Regions from separate parts of the Shigella sp. SIG3 genome, predicted to be linked through region 2. Evidence: predicted binding sites of a transcription regulator. Region 2 holds the regulator's gene; each other region holds the start of a gene.

Region 1 (5,828 bases), on a different contig from region 2:
TCAGCTTGATGGTGTGATTTTGCATGGCTTCGTAAAAGCCGAGCATCTCTGCTTCCCCTTCCCCTTTGATACGCAGCGCAATCAATACGCCGCCCAACTCAAGGTCAGGGACTTCACCATTGAGCATATGAGCATACAGACCGCGCGCAGTATCCCGGTCTAAATCGCGCGCGTGGTTTTTCCCGCGCCCGATCTCTTTAATTATTTTGCGATAGTCCATTTACGACTCCTTACCTGACTCACATCATTAACGCCGCCGACGGCGTGGGGATTTCGTTTTTTCTTTCTTTTTAACTATACCTTCAGGGACTTCCGGTTGCTCTATCGGAAATACCGGTAATGCATCCAGTAGTCGCTTGCCATAATTTTTTGTCAGCAAGCGTTTGTCGTAGATAACCACTTCGCCCCAGCAACCGTGGCTTCGAATCAGTCGCCCAACCTGCTGAATCAGGTTAAACGAGGCGCTCGGCAGGCTTTGCACCTCAAACGGATAGCGGTTGAGGCTTTTCAGCCATTCCCCTTCGGTGATCACCACCGGGCTGTCGATGGGCGGAAAAGCGATTTTGTGGATATGCACCTGGCTGAGCAGATCACCTTTCAAATCAAGCCCTTCGGCAAATGACTGTAAGCCCACCAGCACGCTACGCTCACCGTTGGCAACGCGTTTGCGGTGCAGTTCAACTAAGCGATAACGCGGCTGATCGCCCTGCACCAGCAACATCAGGCGTAAATCCGTCACATAGTCGAGAAAGCGCTGCATCGCCCGTCCGCTGGCAAACAGTACCAACATACCGAGATGTTTTTTGCTCTCCACCTGTTCACGGAAAAAGGCCGCCATTTCGGCAATGTGTTGCTCTTCGTTGTCGATGGAAGGCTCAAAGCGCATCCGGGGAATAACAATTTTGCCCTGTTCGCAGTGGTTAAAGGGGGAATCCAGCGCCACAAAACGGTCGCCCGCTTTCTCTTTCAGACCACTCATCTCCTGCAAACGCGAAAAACTATTCAGCGAACGCAAGGTTGCGGAGGTGACAATAATGTGCGGAATACTGCGCCACAGCAGCCTTTCCAGCTGATCGCTGACACGTATTCCCACGCAGTGAAACCAGAGGTGTAGCTGCCCTTCGCGCTCTTCCCGCGTCGCCCATTTGGTCACCGGCGCACCGGAAGATTGCGCCAGAGACGCCAGCCGCCAGAGTTTGCTTTGCACCTCAAACATCCCCAGCGCGCGGTTCATCTGTAAAATCAACCGATGCAGACGCACAATATCGTGGCTGCCGGTTTTCTCACTTAAATCGTTAAGAAATAACTCCGCCAGACCACGCAGCATCTCGGTGAGTTTTGCCAGCCGCTGGCAGATCTCCAGCAATTCATCAGGCAGTTCGCCCATCGCAAAACGGTGCTCTGCCTCCTGCCCGGCAGGCATGTAGAGATTGAGAATGTTGTTTAACGAGGCGATAAGCTCATACAACTCTTCACAATGCGCATTCAAACGTTCAGGGATCGCCAGCGGTGGGATGGTCTTCGGGCGAAACTGCTCCATGCAGGTAGCGACCAGTTTCGTGAACAAGTCCAGCTGTAGTCGATACCAGGGCGCGGTGATTTCAGCGCTCATCTCCAGCGCATCCCGGGCCACATCTGGCAGGTGATGACCTTCGTCCAGCACCAGCAGCAGATTTTTCGGGTCAGGCAGTACGGCTTCGCTTTCCATCGCCGCCATCACCAGCGCATGGTTTGCCACCACCACTTCCGCTTCCTGAATCTCCCGACGAGTAACAAAAAACGGGCATTCACGATAGTAGTAACAGTTACGGTTGAGGCAGCTGGCTTTGTCGGTACTCAAACGACGCCAGAGATCATCATCTATAGCGATATCCGTATGATCGCGCAGACCATCCCATTTATAAGTGTCGAGATCGCCCTTCAGCTTCGCACAACGTTTTTGCTCTTCCTGATTATTTGGCGTCAGTTCGTCGTCAAGAAACGCCAGCAGATCCTGTTGCGTGGGTTCAGTGCTGGCGAGCGCCGTCAGATTACGCGGACAAACGTAGCGCCCACGCCCGAAAGCGGCAGTGAATTTAAGATCGGGAATGATCTTTTTCAGCAGCGGTAAATCTTTGCTGTAAATCTGATCCTGCAACGCCACGTTGGCGGTACTCACCACCAGCGTTTTTTGCTCTTCGCGGGCAATGGCGATGCCGGGGATCAAATAGGAGAGCGTTTTCCCAACGCCGGTGGGGGCTTCAATCGCCAGATGCCGCCCTTCTTCTCCGGCCAGCGTTTTGGCGACGTCCGCAATCATCTGCCGCTGCGGCGCACGGGGAATAAAGTCGGGGATCTGTTCCTGAAGCGCCTTATACCAGGCGGCAATTTGCGCTTTAAGCGCGGCGGTTAATGCCATGAGAAAACCTGAAATACTGTATAAACAGCCAATATTGTGGCATTTTTCGGTTTTCAGGGGTAATGGTTTTTCTGTTTCTGGAAAGCGGCTCGCAATAACCACCAACATAATGCGGTTTAATGCCCGTTCGAGCACAAAGGATCCAACACGTCATGCAAGACACCATCATAAATTTCTACAGCACCAGCGATGACTACGGTGATTTTTCTAACTTTGCCGCCAGGCCCATCAAGGTTGACGGGAATACCTGGCCCACCTCCGAACACTATTTTCAGGCACAAAAATTCCTTGATGAAAAATACCGCGAAGAGATCCGTCGGGTTTCTTCCCCCATGGTCGCCGCTCGCATGGGGCGTAATCGTTCCAAGCCACTTCGTAAAAACTGGGAGTCGGTTAAAGAACAGGTGATGCGTAAAGCACTTCGCGCTAAATTCGAACAGCATGCAGAACTGCGTGTGCTCTTGCTGGCAACCGCGCCCGCAAAACTGGTTGAGCATACGGAAAACGATGCTTACTGGGGAGACGGTGGTAATGGTAAGGGCAAGAATCGACTGGGCTACCTTTTAATGGAGTTGCGCGAACAATTGGCTATAGAGAAGTAACGTCTCGGTGGCTTATGGGCGGTAAAACAGATAAATTTTTTCCCGTGTTCTCAAATTGCTGACAAGTGCTTGTTGTGAAATGCCGGATGCGGCGTAAACGCCTTATCCGGCCTACAAAAGCATGCAAATTCAATATATTGCAGAGTCCACGTAGGCCTGATAAGCGTAGCGCATCAGGCAGTTTTGCGTTTGTTCATCAGCCTGATGCCGCCACGTTGCTGGCGACCGTTCTGGATCGGTTCGGCTTTGATTGACGGATCCGGCTCATAGCCCGGAATCGCAATGCGCGGGATCTCTTTTTTCAGCAGTTTTTCGATATCACGCAGCAGTTTGTGTTCATCAACACACACCAGCGACAACGCTTCACCGGTAGCAGCCGCACGACCGGTACGCCCGATACGGTGGACATAATCTTCCGGTACGTTTGGCAGTTCATAGTTGACGACGTGCGGCAACTCTTCGATATCCAGACCGCGCGCAGCGATATCGGTCGCCACCAGTACGCGAATGTCACCCGATTTAAAATCAGCCAGCGCACGGGTACGCGCACCTTGCGATTTATTCCCGTGGATCGCCACACTACGGATGCCATCTTTATTGAGCTGCTCAGCCAGATGGTTAGCGCCGTGTTTGGTACGGGTAAACACCAGCACCTGCTGCCAGTTCCCTTTACCAATCATGTGCGACAGCAATTCGCGTTTGCGTTTCTTATCGACAAAGTGAACGTGCTGGGTCACCTGATCAGACGCGGTATTGCGGCGTGCCACTTCGATTTCCAGCGGGTTGTGCAACAGTTTTTCCGCCAGGGCTTTAATATCGTCAGAGAAGGTCGCAGAGAACAGCAGGTTCTGGCGTTTCGCTGGCAGTTTTGTTAACACGCGACGGATATCGTGGATAAAGCCCATGTCGAGCATGCGGTCAGCTTCATCGAGGACGAGGATTTCAACCTGATCCAGCTTCACTGCATTTTGATGTTCCAGGTCCAGCAAACGTCCCGGCGTTGCCACCAGCACATCAACGCCGCCGCGCAACTTCATCATTTGTGGGTTAATGCTGACACCGCCAAACACCACCAGCGAACGAATGTTCAGGTATTTGCTGTAATCACGGACGTTTTCGCCAATCTGTGCCGCCAGTTCACGGGTCGGGGTAAGAATGAGCGCACGTACCGGACGACGCCCTTTGGCGTGCGGCTGGCGAGTGATCAGGTGTTGCAACAGCGGCAGCGTAAAGCCCGCTGTTTTGCCGGTGCCGGTCTGGGCGCTAGCCATCAGGTCGCGGCCTTCCAGCACCGCAGGGATCGCCTGCTGCTGAATAGGGGTGGGTTCACGGTAACCCTGCTCGGCAACGGCGCGCAGGATATCAGGGCTTAAACCCAAAGAATCGAAAGACATAACTACTCCGAACCGCCCCGACCGTTACCGGTGTAGTTTTCAGGGAGATACTGAAAAGGAAAATGACAAAAACCACAATGTCATGAGGGAGCGGAGTGTAGCAGTTTTTGTGACGCAGCGCATAAATTATCCCTGTGACTGGCGTAGCTAAAATTCTTAGCCATACTGGACAACTCCCATATGGAGTCATAATCTTAATCAATCATTTGATTAAGAATGGACTGTGCGATGAATAATCCTGCCATGACAATCAAGGGTGAACAGGCGAAAAAACAGCTGATTGCTGCCGCACTGGCGCAGTTTGGTGAATATGGAATGAACGCCACCACCCGCGAGATAGCCGCCCAGGCCGGGCAGAATATCGCTGCCATCACCTACTACTTCGGTTCGAAAGAAGATTTGTACCTCGCCTGCGCCCAGTGGATTGCCGATTTTATTGGCGAGCAGTTCCGTCCGCATGCCGAGGAAGCCGAACGCTTGTTCGCCCAACCACAGCCTGATCGGGCTGCCATCCGTGAACTGATCCTTCGCGCCTGCAGGAACATGATTAAGCTGCTCACCCAGGATGACACCGTCAACCTCAGCAAGTTTATCTCCCGTGAGCAGCTCTCTCCCACGGCAGCCTACCACCTGGTGCACGAACAGGTGATTAGTCCGCTACACAGCCACCTGACACGCCTGATTGCCGCCTGGACCGGCTGCGACGCTAATGACACCCGCATGATCCTTCATTCCCATGCGTTGATTGGTGAGATTCTGGCGTTCCGTCTTGGCAAAGAAACAATTCTGTTACGTACCGGCTGGACCGCGTTCGATGAAGAAAAGACCGAACTGATCAACCAGACGGTGACCTGTCATATCGACCTGATTTTGCAAGGATTATCGCAAAGGAGTTTGTAGTGATGAAAAAACCTGTCGTGATCGGACTGGCGGTAGTGGTACTTGCCGCCGTGGTTGCCGGAGGCTACTGGTGGTATCAAAGCCGCCAAGATAACGGCCTGACGCTGTATGGCAACGTGGATATTCGTACGGTGAATCTTAGTTTCCGTGTTGGGGGGCGCGTTGAATCGCTGGCGGTGGACGAAGGTGATGCTATCAAAGCGGGCCAGGTGCTGGGCGAACTGGATCACAAGCCGTATGAGATTGCCCTGATGCAGGCGAAAGCGGGCGTCTCGGTGGCACAGGCGCAGTATGATCTGATGCTTGCCGGGTATCGCGATGAAGAAATCGCTCAGGCCGCCGCAGCGGTGAAACAGGCGCAAGCCGCCTATGACTATGCGCAGAACTTCTATAACCGCCAGCAAGGACTGTGGAAAAGCCGCACCATTTCGGCAAATGACCTGGAAAATGCCCGCTCCTCGCGCGACCAGGCACAGGCAACGCTGAAATCAGCACAGGATAAATTGCGTCAGTACCGTTCCGGTAACCGTGAAC
Region 2 (5,828 bases):
GCTTGAGCAAGGTTTTGTGCATAAGGTGGAATCCACCAACAGTTATGTGCTCTGTCATCTGTTCGACCAGCCCACGCATACGTCAGCCATGTTTATTTGCGATCGCTGCGGCGCGGTGAAAGAAGAGTGTGCAGAAGGCGTGGAAGACATTATGCATACGCTGGCGGCAAAAATGGGGTTTGCCCTGCGGCATAATGTGATTGAAGCACATGGGCTCTGTGCGGCATGCGTGGAAGTGGAAGCGTGTCGTCATCCTGAACAGTGCCAGCATGATCACTCTGTGCAGGTGAAAAAGAAACCGCGTTAAGAGGGCGTACATCCTTGTACACGTCGGGCAGGAGGGATTAATTACCAGCGATATTCATTGCGGGTTTCCCAATCCACGACCTCTTTTTCTGCCTGATCTTTCTGATAACCATAACGTTCCTGGATTTTACCGACCAGTTGATCACGTTTACCTTCAATGATCGTCATATCATCATCGGTCAGTTTGCCCCATTGCTCTTTCACTTTACCTTTAAACTGTTTCCAGTTACCGCCGGCTTCATCTTTATTCATAATCAAGACCTCATCGTTAGGTTGTGAATGAGAGTACGTTCACTTTTCTTCTGAACGTGAGATTAAGTGTAGTCAGCAATTTGGCTTAGGATAATTTATTCAGAATTTTTAACCGTCACGTTGCGGCAAACCAGGTACCGTTGCGCCAGTGACGCCGCCAGATAGCCGCCAGAGAAAGCCCGCGCAACGCCAGAAAGACGGTTAATGCCAGCCACAAACCATGATTACCCAGCCACGGCAGCGTAAGGAGCGTCAGCGCAAAACCTGCGGCGGCCACCGCCATACTGTTACGCATTTCGGCGGCACGCGTTGCGCCTATAAACATGCCGTCCAGCAGATAACACCAGACGCCAACCAACGGCAAAATCACCTGCCAGATAAGATAGCGGTCAGCCAGCTGCTGAATCTGGGTTAACGACGTCAGCAACGCAATGATGTGTTCCCCTGCCAGCAAATAAACCACCGAAAACAGTAACGCTACAATCCCCGACTGGCGGCACGCTGCCCGCCATACATCCAGCAACTGGCTACCGTCGCGCGCACCGTATGCCTGACCGGAGTGCGCTTCAACCGCGTAGGCAAAACCATCAAGCGCATAGGCGGTAAAGGTGAGTAGCGTCATCAGAACCGCGTTAACAGCGATAATGTCACTCCCCAGTCGCGCACCAAGTACGGTGATCGCGCCGAAACAGAGTTGCAACAACAGCGAACGCAGCATGATATCGCGGTTAAGCGCCAGCAAGCGACGGAAGTTTCCTCGCCAGGCAGTTTTCAGCATTTCGCCGGAAATTCCGCGTAGTTTGAGGATTTTACGCACCATTAGCAGACCAATCAGCAATGTTGCATATTCCGCAATAACCGTCGCCAGCGCCGCGCCCTGCACGTTCATATGCAGCCCCATCACCAGCCAGACATCCAGCACAATGTTGAGGATATTGCCGACCACTAACAAAATTACTGGCGCACGGGCATATTGCACGCCGAGTAACCAACCGAGTAATACCAGATTCGCCAGCGACGCCGGAGCGCTTAACCAGCGGATTTCAAGAAAGCGCCGCGCCTGTTCCAGGACCGCTTCACTACCGCCAACAATATGCAGCGCCAGATCGATAATCGGCGTACGCAACAGCGCAATTAACGCCCCGGCCCCCAACGCCAACAGCAACGGTTGCACCAGCGCACGGGCTAATGCCTGAGGATTTTTGGCACCATAAGCCTGCGCAGTCAGCCCGGTGGTGCTCATGCGTAAAAACAGCAACAGCATAAAGAGAAAGCTGGTCGCCGTTGCACCAACCGCCACGCCGCCCAAATAAACCGGACTATCAAGATGACCAATTACCGCCGTATCGACCAGTCCCAGCAACGGAACGGTGATATTGGAGAAAATCATGGGTAAGGCGAGATGCCAGAGTGCTTTATCAGATGAAGTGAGGAATGCCATGCAGACAAGCCTGATGAAGAGAGATGAAAAACAAACCGCGACGCCAGGCGGCATCGCGGTCTCAGAGATATGTTACAGCCAGTCGCCGTTGCGAATAACCCCAACCGCCAGCCCTTCAATGGTGAAGCTCTGCTGACGAAGGTCAACGACAATTGGTTTAAACTCGCTATTTTCTGGCAACAGTTCGACTTTATTGCCCTGTTTTTTCAGGCGCTTAACGGTAACTTCGTCATCAATACGTGCGACAACGACCTGACCGTTACGTACATCCTGAGTTTTATGCACTGCCAGCAAGTCGCCATCCATAATGCCGATATCTTTCATCGACATCCCGCTGACGCGCAGCAGGAAATCAGCATTCGGCTTGAACAAGGAAGGATCGACCTGATAATGACCTTCAATATGCTGTTGCGCCAGAAGCGGTTCACCGGCAGCCACACGACCTACCAGCGGCAACCCTTCTTCCTCTTCCTGCAACAGACGAATCCCGCGTGATGCGCCGGAAACAATTTCAATAACGCCTTTGCGTGCCAGCGCCTTCAGATGTTCTTCAGCCGCGTTTGGGGAACGGAACCCCAAACGCTGCGCGATTTCCGCACGCGTCGGCGGCATACCTGTCTGGCTGATGTGATCACGGATGAGATCAAACACCTCTTGTTGCCTGGCCGTTAACGCTTTCATTCCGCCCCCTGGGTGTATATACAGTTATACTGTGAGTATATACAGCAAAAGGCGATTTTGGAACCATAAACTGCACAATAAACCAGAGATTTATCGAAATCTGGAAGGGTTATCCAAAATGCGACCATAACAGGATGCACCAGGTAATCACGGCGACGATAATGGCAATCAGCACCGCGGCGGATCCCATATCTTTTGCGCGTCCGGAAAGCTCATGGTATTCAGAGCCAATTCGGTCAACCACTGCTTCGATGGCGCTATTGAGGATTTCCACAATCATCACCAGCATCACGGAGCTGATAAGCAGCACGCGGGTAATTGCGTCCACATCCAGCCAGCAGGCGATGACCACCGCCAACAATACCGCTACGCCTTCCTGACGGAATGCCGCTTCGTTGATCCATGCAGCGCGTAAACCTTTCCAGGAATAGCCAGCAGCTTTGATAATTCGGGTGAATCCAGTGGTATTATTGGCCATTGAAAGAACCTTTTTACATTATGAGCGTCAATATCAGTGTACCGTTAAATCCGATGATTCGGGTTTGCGTAACGCCGCGCGAAACATGAGCGGATACCACAGAATTTCCCATGACTTTCTGCTATCCTTGCCGCGCATTTGCATTATTAACCAGAGGCTTTACATCGTTTATGTCCGGCTGGCCACGAATTTACTACAAATTACTGAATTTACCATTAAGCATCCTGGTAAAAAGCAAGTCTATTCCGGCAGATCCTGCCCCGGAACTGGGGCTGGATACCTCTCGTCCAATTATGTACGTTTTACCGTACAACTCGAAAGCAGATTTGCTGACGTTGCGCGCCCAGTGTCTGGCACATGATTTGCCTGACCCGTTAGAGCCGCTGGAAATCGACGGCACGCTACTGCCGCGCTATGTGTTCATTCACGGCGGGCCGCGTGTATTCACCTATTACACGCCGAAAGAAGAGTCTATTAAGCTTTTCCACGACTATCTCGATTTGCACCGTAGCAACCCAAATCTGGATGTGCAGATGGTGCCAGTATCGGTGATGTTTGGTCGCGCGCCGGGGCGTGAAAAAGGCGAAGTGAACCCGCCGCTGCGTATGCTTAACGGCGTACAGAAATTTTTCGCTGTACTGTGGCTCGGTCGCGACAGTTTTGTGCGTTTCTCGCCGTCAGTGTCGCTGCGCCGTATGGCGGATGAACACGGCACGGATAAAACTATCGCTCAGAAACTGGCGCGCGTGGCGCGTATGCACTTTGCCCGTCAACGTCTGGCTGCCGTAGGCCCACGTCTGCCTGCTCGTCAGGATCTGTTTAATAAGCTGCTCGCCTCCCGCGCCATTGCCAAAGCGGTAGAAGATGAAGCGCGCAGCAAAAAAATCTCCCATGAAAAAGCGCAGCAGAACGCGATTGCGCTGATGGAAGAGATTGCGGCGAATTTCTCTTACGAGATGATCCGCCTGACTGACCGCATTCTGGGCTTCACCTGGAACCGATTTTATCAGGGCATCAACGTCCATAACGCCGAGCGCGTTCGCCAGCTGGCCCACGACGGTCATGAGCTGGTGTATGTGCCTTGCCACCGCAGTCACATGGACTACCTGCTACTTTCTTACGTGCTGTACCACCAGGGGCTGGTGCCGCCGCATATCGCCGCCGGGATCAACCTGAACTTCTGGCCGGCCGGGCCGATTTTCCGCCGTCTGGGGGCGTTCTTTATTCGCCGTACTTTTAAAGGCAATAAACTTTATTCCACCGTTTTCCGTGAGTATCTCGGCGAACTGTTCAGCCGTGGTTATTCCGTCGAGTACTTCGTGGAAGGCGGTCGTTCCCGCACGGGGCGTTTGCTGGATCCGAAAACCGGTACGCTGTCGATGACCATTCAGGCGATGCTGCGTGGCGGCACGCGTCCGATTACGCTGATTCCGATCTATATCGGTTATGAGCACGTCATGGAAGTGGGTACTTACGCCAAAGAACTGCGCGGCGCGACGAAAGAGAAAGAGAGCCTGCCGCAGATGCTGCGCGGTTTAAGCAAGCTGCGTAATCTCGGTCAGGGTTACGTCAACTTCGGTGAACCAATGCCGTTGATGACCTACCTTAACCAGCACGTACCAGACTGGCGTGAATCTATCGATCCCATCGAAGCGGTGCGTCCGGCCTGGTTAACGCCGACGGTCAATAATATTGCTGCCGATCTGATGGTACGCATTAACAACGCAGGCGCGGCAAACGCCATGAACCTGTGCTGTACTGCGCTACTGGCATCACGTCAGCGCTCACTCACCCGCGAGCAGTTAACCGAGCAACTCAACTGCTACCTGGATCTGATGCGCAACGTACCTTACTCCACGGACTCTACCGTTCCTTCAGCCAGCGCCAGCGAGCTTATCGATCACGCGCTGCAAATGAACAAGTTTGAAGTCGAGAAAGACACTATCGGCGACATCATCATTCTGCCACGCGAGCAAGCGGTGCTGATGACCTACTATCGCAACAACATTGCGCATATGTTGGTGCTGCCTTCGCTGATGGCGGCAATTGTCACCCAGCATCGCCACATCTCCCGCGACGTATTGATGGAGCACGTCAATGTGCTTTACCCAATGCTGAAAGCGGAGCTGTTCCTGCGCTGGGATCGCGACGAGTTGCCGGACGTTATTGATGCGCTGGCAAATGAGATGCAACGTCAGGGGCTGATTACCCTGCAAGATGATGAGTTGCATATCAACCCGGCGCATTCTCGCACCCTACAGCTGCTGGCCGCAGGCGCGCGCGAAACGCTGCAACGTTATGCCATCACCTTCTGGTTGTTGAGTGCCAACCCGTCGATCAACCGCGGTACGCTGGAGAAAGAGAGCCGCACCGTTGCGCAACGTCTCTCCGTGCTGCACGGCATCAACGCGCCGGAGTTCTTCGACAAGGCGGTGTTCAGTTCTCTGGTGCTGACGCTGCGTGATGAAGGGTATATCAGCGATAGCGGCGATGCCGAACCAGCAGAAACGATGAAGGTTTATCAGTTGCTGGCGGAGTTGATTACATCAGACGTGCGTTTGACGATTGAGAGTGCGACGCAGGGCGAAGGGTAATCAGAGAGAATTGCCGGATGCGGCGAAAACGCCTTATCCGGCCTACCATGACCTGCAAATTCAATAAATTGCGATT
Region 3 (5,828 bases), on a different contig from region 2:
CCAGCGTGGCCGACCACCACGATTGGTTCCTTCCCGCAAACCACGGAAATTCGTACCCTGCGTCTGGATTTCAAAAAGGGCAATCTCGACGCCAACAACTACCGCACGGGCATTGCGGAACATATCAAGCAGGCCATTGTTGAGCAGGAACGTTTGGGACTGGATGTGCTGGTACATGGCGAGGCCGAGCGTAATGACATGGTGGAATACTTTGGCGAGCACCTCGACGGATTTGTCTTTACGCAAAACGGTTGGGTACAGAGCTACGGTTCCCGCTGCGTGAAGCCACCGATTGTCATTGGTGACATTAGCCGCCCGGCACCGATTACCGTGGAGTGGGCGAAGTATGCGCAATCGCTGACCGACAAACCGGTGAAAGGGATGCTGACGGGGCCGGTGACCATACTCTGCTGGTCGTTCCCGCGTGAAGATGTCAGCCGTGAAACCATCGCCAAACAGATTGCGCTGGCGCTGCGTGATGAAGTGGCCGATCTGGAAGCCGCTGGAATTGGCATCATCCAGATTGACGAACCGGCGCTGCGCGAAGGTTTACCGCTGCGTCGTAGCGACTGGGATGCGTATCTCCAGTGGGGCGTAGAGGCCTTCCGTATCAACGCCGCCGTGGCGAAAGATGACACACAAATCCACACTCACATGTGTTATTGCGAGTTCAACGACATCATGGATTCGATTGCGGCGCTGGACGCAGACGTCATCACCATCGAAACCTCGCGTTCCGACATGGAGTTGCTGGAGTCGTTTGAAGAGTTTGATTATCCAAATGAAATCGGTCCTGGCGTCTATGACATTCACTCGCCAAACGTACCGAGCGTGGAATGGATTGAAGCCTTGCTGAAGAAAGCGGCAAAACGCATTCCGGCAGAGCGCCTGTGGGTCAACCCGGACTGTGGCCTGAAAACGCGCGGCTGGCCAGAAACCCGCGCGGCACTGGCGAACATGGTGCAGGCGGCGCAGAATTTGCGTCGGGGGTAAATCCAAACCGGGTGGTAATACCACCCGGTCTTTTCTCATTACAGCGACTTCTTCCCACCATACTGCTTAAACCATTCCAGCATACGCTGCCAGCCATCTTTCGCAGATTCGGCATGATAGCTCGGGCGATAATCAGCGTTGAATGCATGCCCGGCATCCGGGTACACGATAATCTCTGCTTTCGCATTAGCAGCCCGCAGCGCCTGGCGCATCGTTTCAACGCTCTCCTGCGGAATGCTGTTATCCTGACCACCATATAAGCCGAGAACCGGTGCGTTAAGATCGGTTGCGATATCAACAGGTTGTTTCGGTGAATTCAGCGACTTGTCGCCCGTCAGTTTGCCGTACCACGCCACTGCGGCTTTTAGCTGTGGATTATGCGCGGCATACAGCCAGGTGATACGTCCACCCCAGCAGAATCCGGTGATCATTAAACGATGAACATCGCCGCCGTTGCGGGAAGCCCAACTGGCGACATGATCGAGATCGGCCAGCACCTGCGAGTCAGGCACTTTTGCTACCAGACCGCTAAGCAACGTGGGGATATCGGCAAAATCATTCGGATCGCCTTCGCGGAAGTAAAGTTCAGGTGCGATAGCCAGATACCCCTCCAGCGCCAGACGGCGACAAATGTCGCGGATATGTTCATGCACGCCAAAAATTTCCTGCACTACAATGACCACTGGCAGTGGGCCATCGCTTTGCTTTGGTCTGGCATGGTAAGCAGGCATGTTATCCCCTTGTGAAGGGATAGAGGTGAAGCCCGCCACAATCGCGTCGTCCGGGGTCTGAACGATGGTCGAAGCGAGAGGCGATGCAGCAGGTGCAAATCCAGATTGTTGTGTTGTTGCCATGGTATTCTCCGTACCCTTATAAAAATGTTGCGCAATGTTAACTATAGTCAGCATGCAACAAATCACATTGCCTGAATCGGCTCATCTTTTATGCAGTCCTGCAGAATGAAGAGTGATTTATGTGATATGAATCACTTTTGGTGGGTAAATTTATGCAACGCATTTGCGTCATGGTGATGAGTATCACGAAAAAATGTTAAACCCTTCGGTAAAGTGTCTTTTTGCTTCTTCTGACTAAACCGATTCACAGAGGAGTTGTATATGTCCAAGTCTGATGTTTTTCATCTCGGCCTCACTAAAAACGATTTACAAGGGGCTACGCTTGCCATCGTCCCTGGCGACCCGGATCGTGTGGAAAAGATCGCCGCGCTGATGGATAAGCCGGTTAAGCTGGCATCTCACCGCGAATTCACTACCTGGCGTGCAGAGCTGGATGGTAAACCTGTTATCGTCTGCTCTACCGGTATCGGCGGCCCGTCTACCTCTATTGCTGTTGAAGAGCTGGCACAGCTGGGCATTCGCACCTTCCTGCGTATCGGTACAACGGGCGCTATTCAGCCGCATATTAATGTGGGTGATGTCCTGGTTACCACGGCGTCTGTCCGTCTGGATGGCGCGAGCCTGCACTTCGCACCGCTGGAATTCCCGGCTGTCGCTGATTTCGAATGTACGACTGCGCTGGTTGAAGCTGCGAAATCTATTGGCGCGACAACTCACGTTGGCGTGACAGTTTCTTCTGATACCTTCTACCCAGGTCAGGAACGTTACGATACTTACTCTGGTCGCGTAGTTCGTCACTTTAAAGGTTCTATGGAAGAGTGGCAGGCGATGGGCGTAATGAACTATGAAATGGAATCTGCAACTCTGCTGACCATGTGTGCAAGTCAGGGCCTGCGTGCCGGTATGGTAGCGGGTGTTATCGTTAACCGCACCCAGCAAGAGATCCCGAATGCTGAGACGATGAAACAAACTGAAAGCCATGCGGTGAAAATCGTGGTGGAAGCGGCGCGTCGTCTGCTGTAATTCTCTTCTCCTGTCTGAAGGCCGACGCGTTCGGCCTTTTGTATTTTTGCGTAGCGCCTCGCAGGAAATGCCTTTCCAACTGGACGTTTGTACAGCACAATTCTATTTTGTGCGGGTAAGTTGTTGCGTCAGGAGGCGTTGTGGATTTCTCAATCATGGTTTACGCAGTTATTGCGTTGGTGGGTGTGGCAATTGGCTGGCTGTTTGCCAGTTATCAACATGCGCAGCAAAAAGCCGAGCAATTAGCTGAACGTGAAGAGATGGTCGCGGAGTTAAGCGCGGCAAAACAACAAATTACCCAAAGCGAGCACTGGCGTGCAGAGTGTGAATTGCTCAATAACGAAGTGCGCAGCCTGCAAAGTATTAACACCTCTCTGGAGGCCGATCTGCGTGAAGTAACCACGCGGATGGAAGCCGCACAGCAACATGCTGACGATAAAATTCGCCAGATGATTAACAGCGAGCAGCGCCTCAGTGAGCAGTTTGAAAACCTCGCCAACCGTATTTTTGAGCACAGCAATCGCCGGGTTGATGAGCAAAACCGTCAGAGTCTGAACAGCCTGTTGTCGCCGCTACGTGAACAACTGGACGGTTTCTGCCGTCAGGTTCAGGACAGCTTCGGTAAAGAAGCACAAGAACGCCATACCCTGACCCACGAAATTCGCAATCTCCAGCAACTCAACGCGCAAATGGCCCAGGAAGCGATCAACCTGACGCGCGCGCTGAAAGGCGACAATAAAACCCAGGGCAACTGGGGCGAGGTAGTATTGACGCGGGTGCTGGAGGCTTCCGGTCTGCGTGAAGGGTATGAATATGAAACCCAGGTCAGCATCGAAAATGACGCCCGCTCGCGGATGCAGCCGGATGTCATCGTGCGGCTGCCGCAGGGAAAAGATGTGGTGATCGACGCCAAAATGACGCTGGTCGCCTATGAACGCTATTTTAACGCCGAAGACGACTACACCCGCGAAAGCGCGCTACAGGAACATATCGCGTCGGTGCGTAACCATATCCGTTTGCTGGGACGCAAAGATTATCAACAGCTGCCGGGGCTGCGAACTCTGGATTACGTGCTGATGTTTATTCCCGTTGAACCCGCTTTTTTACTGGCGCTTGACCGCCAGCCGGAGCTGATCACCGAAGCGTTGAAAAACAATATCATGCTGGTTAGCCCGACTACGCTGCTGGTGGCGTTGCGTACTATTGCCAACCTGTGGCGTTATGAGCATCAAAGCCGTAACGCCCAGCAAATCGCCGATCGTGCCAGCAAGCTGTACGACAAGATGCGTTTGTTCATCGATGACATGTCCGCGATTGGTCAAAGTCTCGACAAAGCGCAGGATAACTACCGCCAGGCAATGAAAAAACTCTCTTCAGGTCGCGGAAATGTGCTGGCGCAGGCAGAAGCGTTTCGCGGTTTAGGAGTAGAAATTAAACGCGAGATTAATCCGGATTTGGCTGAACAGGCGGTGAGCCAGGATGAAGAGTATCGACTTCGGTCGGTTCCGGGGCAGCCGAATGATGAAGCTTATCAACGCGATGATGAATATAATCAGCAGTCGTGCTAGCCCATTAGGGGTAGTTAAGCCGGGTAGAAATCTAGGGCATCGACGCCCAATCTGTTACACTTCTGGAACAATTTTTTGATGAGCAGGCATTGAGATGGTGGATAAGTCACAAGAAACGACGCACTTTGGTTTTCAGACCGTCGCGAAGGAACAAAAAGCGGATATGGTCGCCCACGTTTTCCATTCCGTGGCATCAAAATACGATGTCATGAATGATTTGATGTCATTTGGTATTCATCGTTTGTGGAAGCGATTCACGATTGATTGCAGCGGCGTACGCCGTGGGCAGACCGTGCTGGATCTGGCTGGTGGCACCGGCGACCTGACAGCGAAATTCTCCCGCCTGGTCGGAGAAACTGGCAAAGTGGTCCTTGCTGATATCAATGAATCCATGCTCAAAATGGGACGCGAGAAGCTGCGTAATATCGGTGTGATTGGCAACGTTGAGTATGTTCAGGCGAACGCTGAGGCGCTGCCGTTCCCGGATAACACCTTTGATTGCATCACCATTTCGTTTGGTCTGCGTAACGTCACCGACAAAGATAAAGCACTGCGTTCAATGTATCGCGTGCTGAAACCCGGCGGCCGCCTGCTGGTGCTTGAGTTCTCGAAGCCAATTATCGAGCCGCTGAGCAAAGCCTATGATGCATACTCCTTCCATGTGCTGCCGCGTATTGGCTCACTGGTCGCGAACGACGCCGACAGCTACCGTTATCTGGCAGAATCCATCCGTATGCATCCCGATCAGGATACCCTGAAAGCCATGATGCAGGATGCCGGATTCGAAAGTGTCGACTACTACAATCTGACGGCAGGGGTTGTGGCGCTGCATCGTGGTTATAAGTTCTGACAGGAGACCGGAAATGCCTTTTAAACCTTTAGTGACGGCAGGAATTGAAAGTCTGCTCAACACCTTCCTGTATCGCTCACCCGCGCTGAAAACAGCCCGCTCGCGTCTGCTGGGTAAAGTATTGCGCGTGGAGGTAAAAGGCTTTTCGACGTCATTGATTCTGGTGTTCAGCGAACGCCAGGTTGATGTACTGGGCGAATGGGCAGGCGATGCTGACTGCACCGTTATCGCCTACGCCAGTGTGTTGCCGAAACTTCGCGATCGCCAGCAGCTTACCGCACTGATTCGCAGTGGTGAGCTGGAAGTGCAGGGCGATATTCAGGTGGTGCAAAACTTCGTTGCGCTGGCAGATCTGGCAGAGTTCGACCCTGCGGAACTGCTGGCCCCTTATACCGGTGATATCGCCGCTGAAGGAATCAGAAAAGCCATGCGCGGAGGCGCAAAGTTCCTGCATCACGGCATTAAGCGCCAGCAACGTTATGTGGCGGAAGCCATTACTGAAGAGTGGCGTATGGCACCCGGTCCGCTTGAAGTGGCCTG

Evidence for each region. The regulator LexA, encoded in region 2, represses DNA repair genes until DNA is damaged. The targets are predictions, from matches to a motif close to TNCTGTATGTACATACAGNA.
Region 1: a site for LexA is predicted at 2,413-2,432, ahead of dinG (ATP-dependent DNA helicase DinG). Genes of this name have one in related genera too.
Region 3: a site for LexA is predicted at 2,948-2,967, ahead of rmuC (DNA recombination protein RmuC). Genes of this name have one in related genera too.

The regions. Positions count from the first base shown of each region.
Region 1 covers NZ_JBQZXE010000071.1:5,772-11,599, forward strand. Annotated here, with positions in the region: gene ybiB (DNA-binding protein YbiB) at 1-220, opposite strand, end outside; gene dinG (ATP-dependent DNA helicase DinG) at 248-2,398, opposite strand; gene ybiA (N-glycosidase YbiA) at 2,518-3,000, shown strand; gene rhlE (ATP-dependent RNA helicase RhlE) at 3,174-4,394, opposite strand; gene cecR (DNA-binding transcriptional regulator CecR) at 4,623-5,294, shown strand; gene hlyD (secretion protein HlyD) at 5,297-5,828, shown strand, end outside.
Region 2 covers NZ_JBQZXE010000035.1:11,531-17,358, reverse strand. Annotated here, with positions in the region: gene zur (zinc uptake transcriptional repressor Zur) at 1-307, shown strand, start outside; gene ACUU1I_RS08920 (CsbD family protein) at 349-558, opposite strand; gene dinF (MATE family efflux transporter DinF) at 674-1,999, opposite strand; gene lexA (transcriptional repressor LexA) at 2,072-2,680, opposite strand; gene dgkA (diacylglycerol kinase) at 2,790-3,158, opposite strand; gene plsB (glycerol-3-phosphate 1-O-acyltransferase PlsB) at 3,329-5,752, shown strand.
Region 3 covers NZ_JBQZXE010000043.1:6,387-12,214, forward strand. Annotated here, with positions in the region: gene metE (5-methyltetrahydropteroyltriglutamate--homocysteine S-methyltransferase) at 1-993, shown strand, start outside; gene ACUU1I_RS10035 (dienelactone hydrolase family protein) at 1,032-1,847, opposite strand; gene udp (uridine phosphorylase) at 2,109-2,870, shown strand; gene rmuC (DNA recombination protein RmuC) at 3,011-4,438, shown strand; gene ubiE (bifunctional demethylmenaquinone methyltransferase/2-methoxy-6-polyprenyl-1,4-benzoquinol methylase UbiE) at 4,533-5,288, shown strand; gene ubiJ (ubiquinone biosynthesis protein UbiJ) at 5,302-5,828, shown strand, end outside.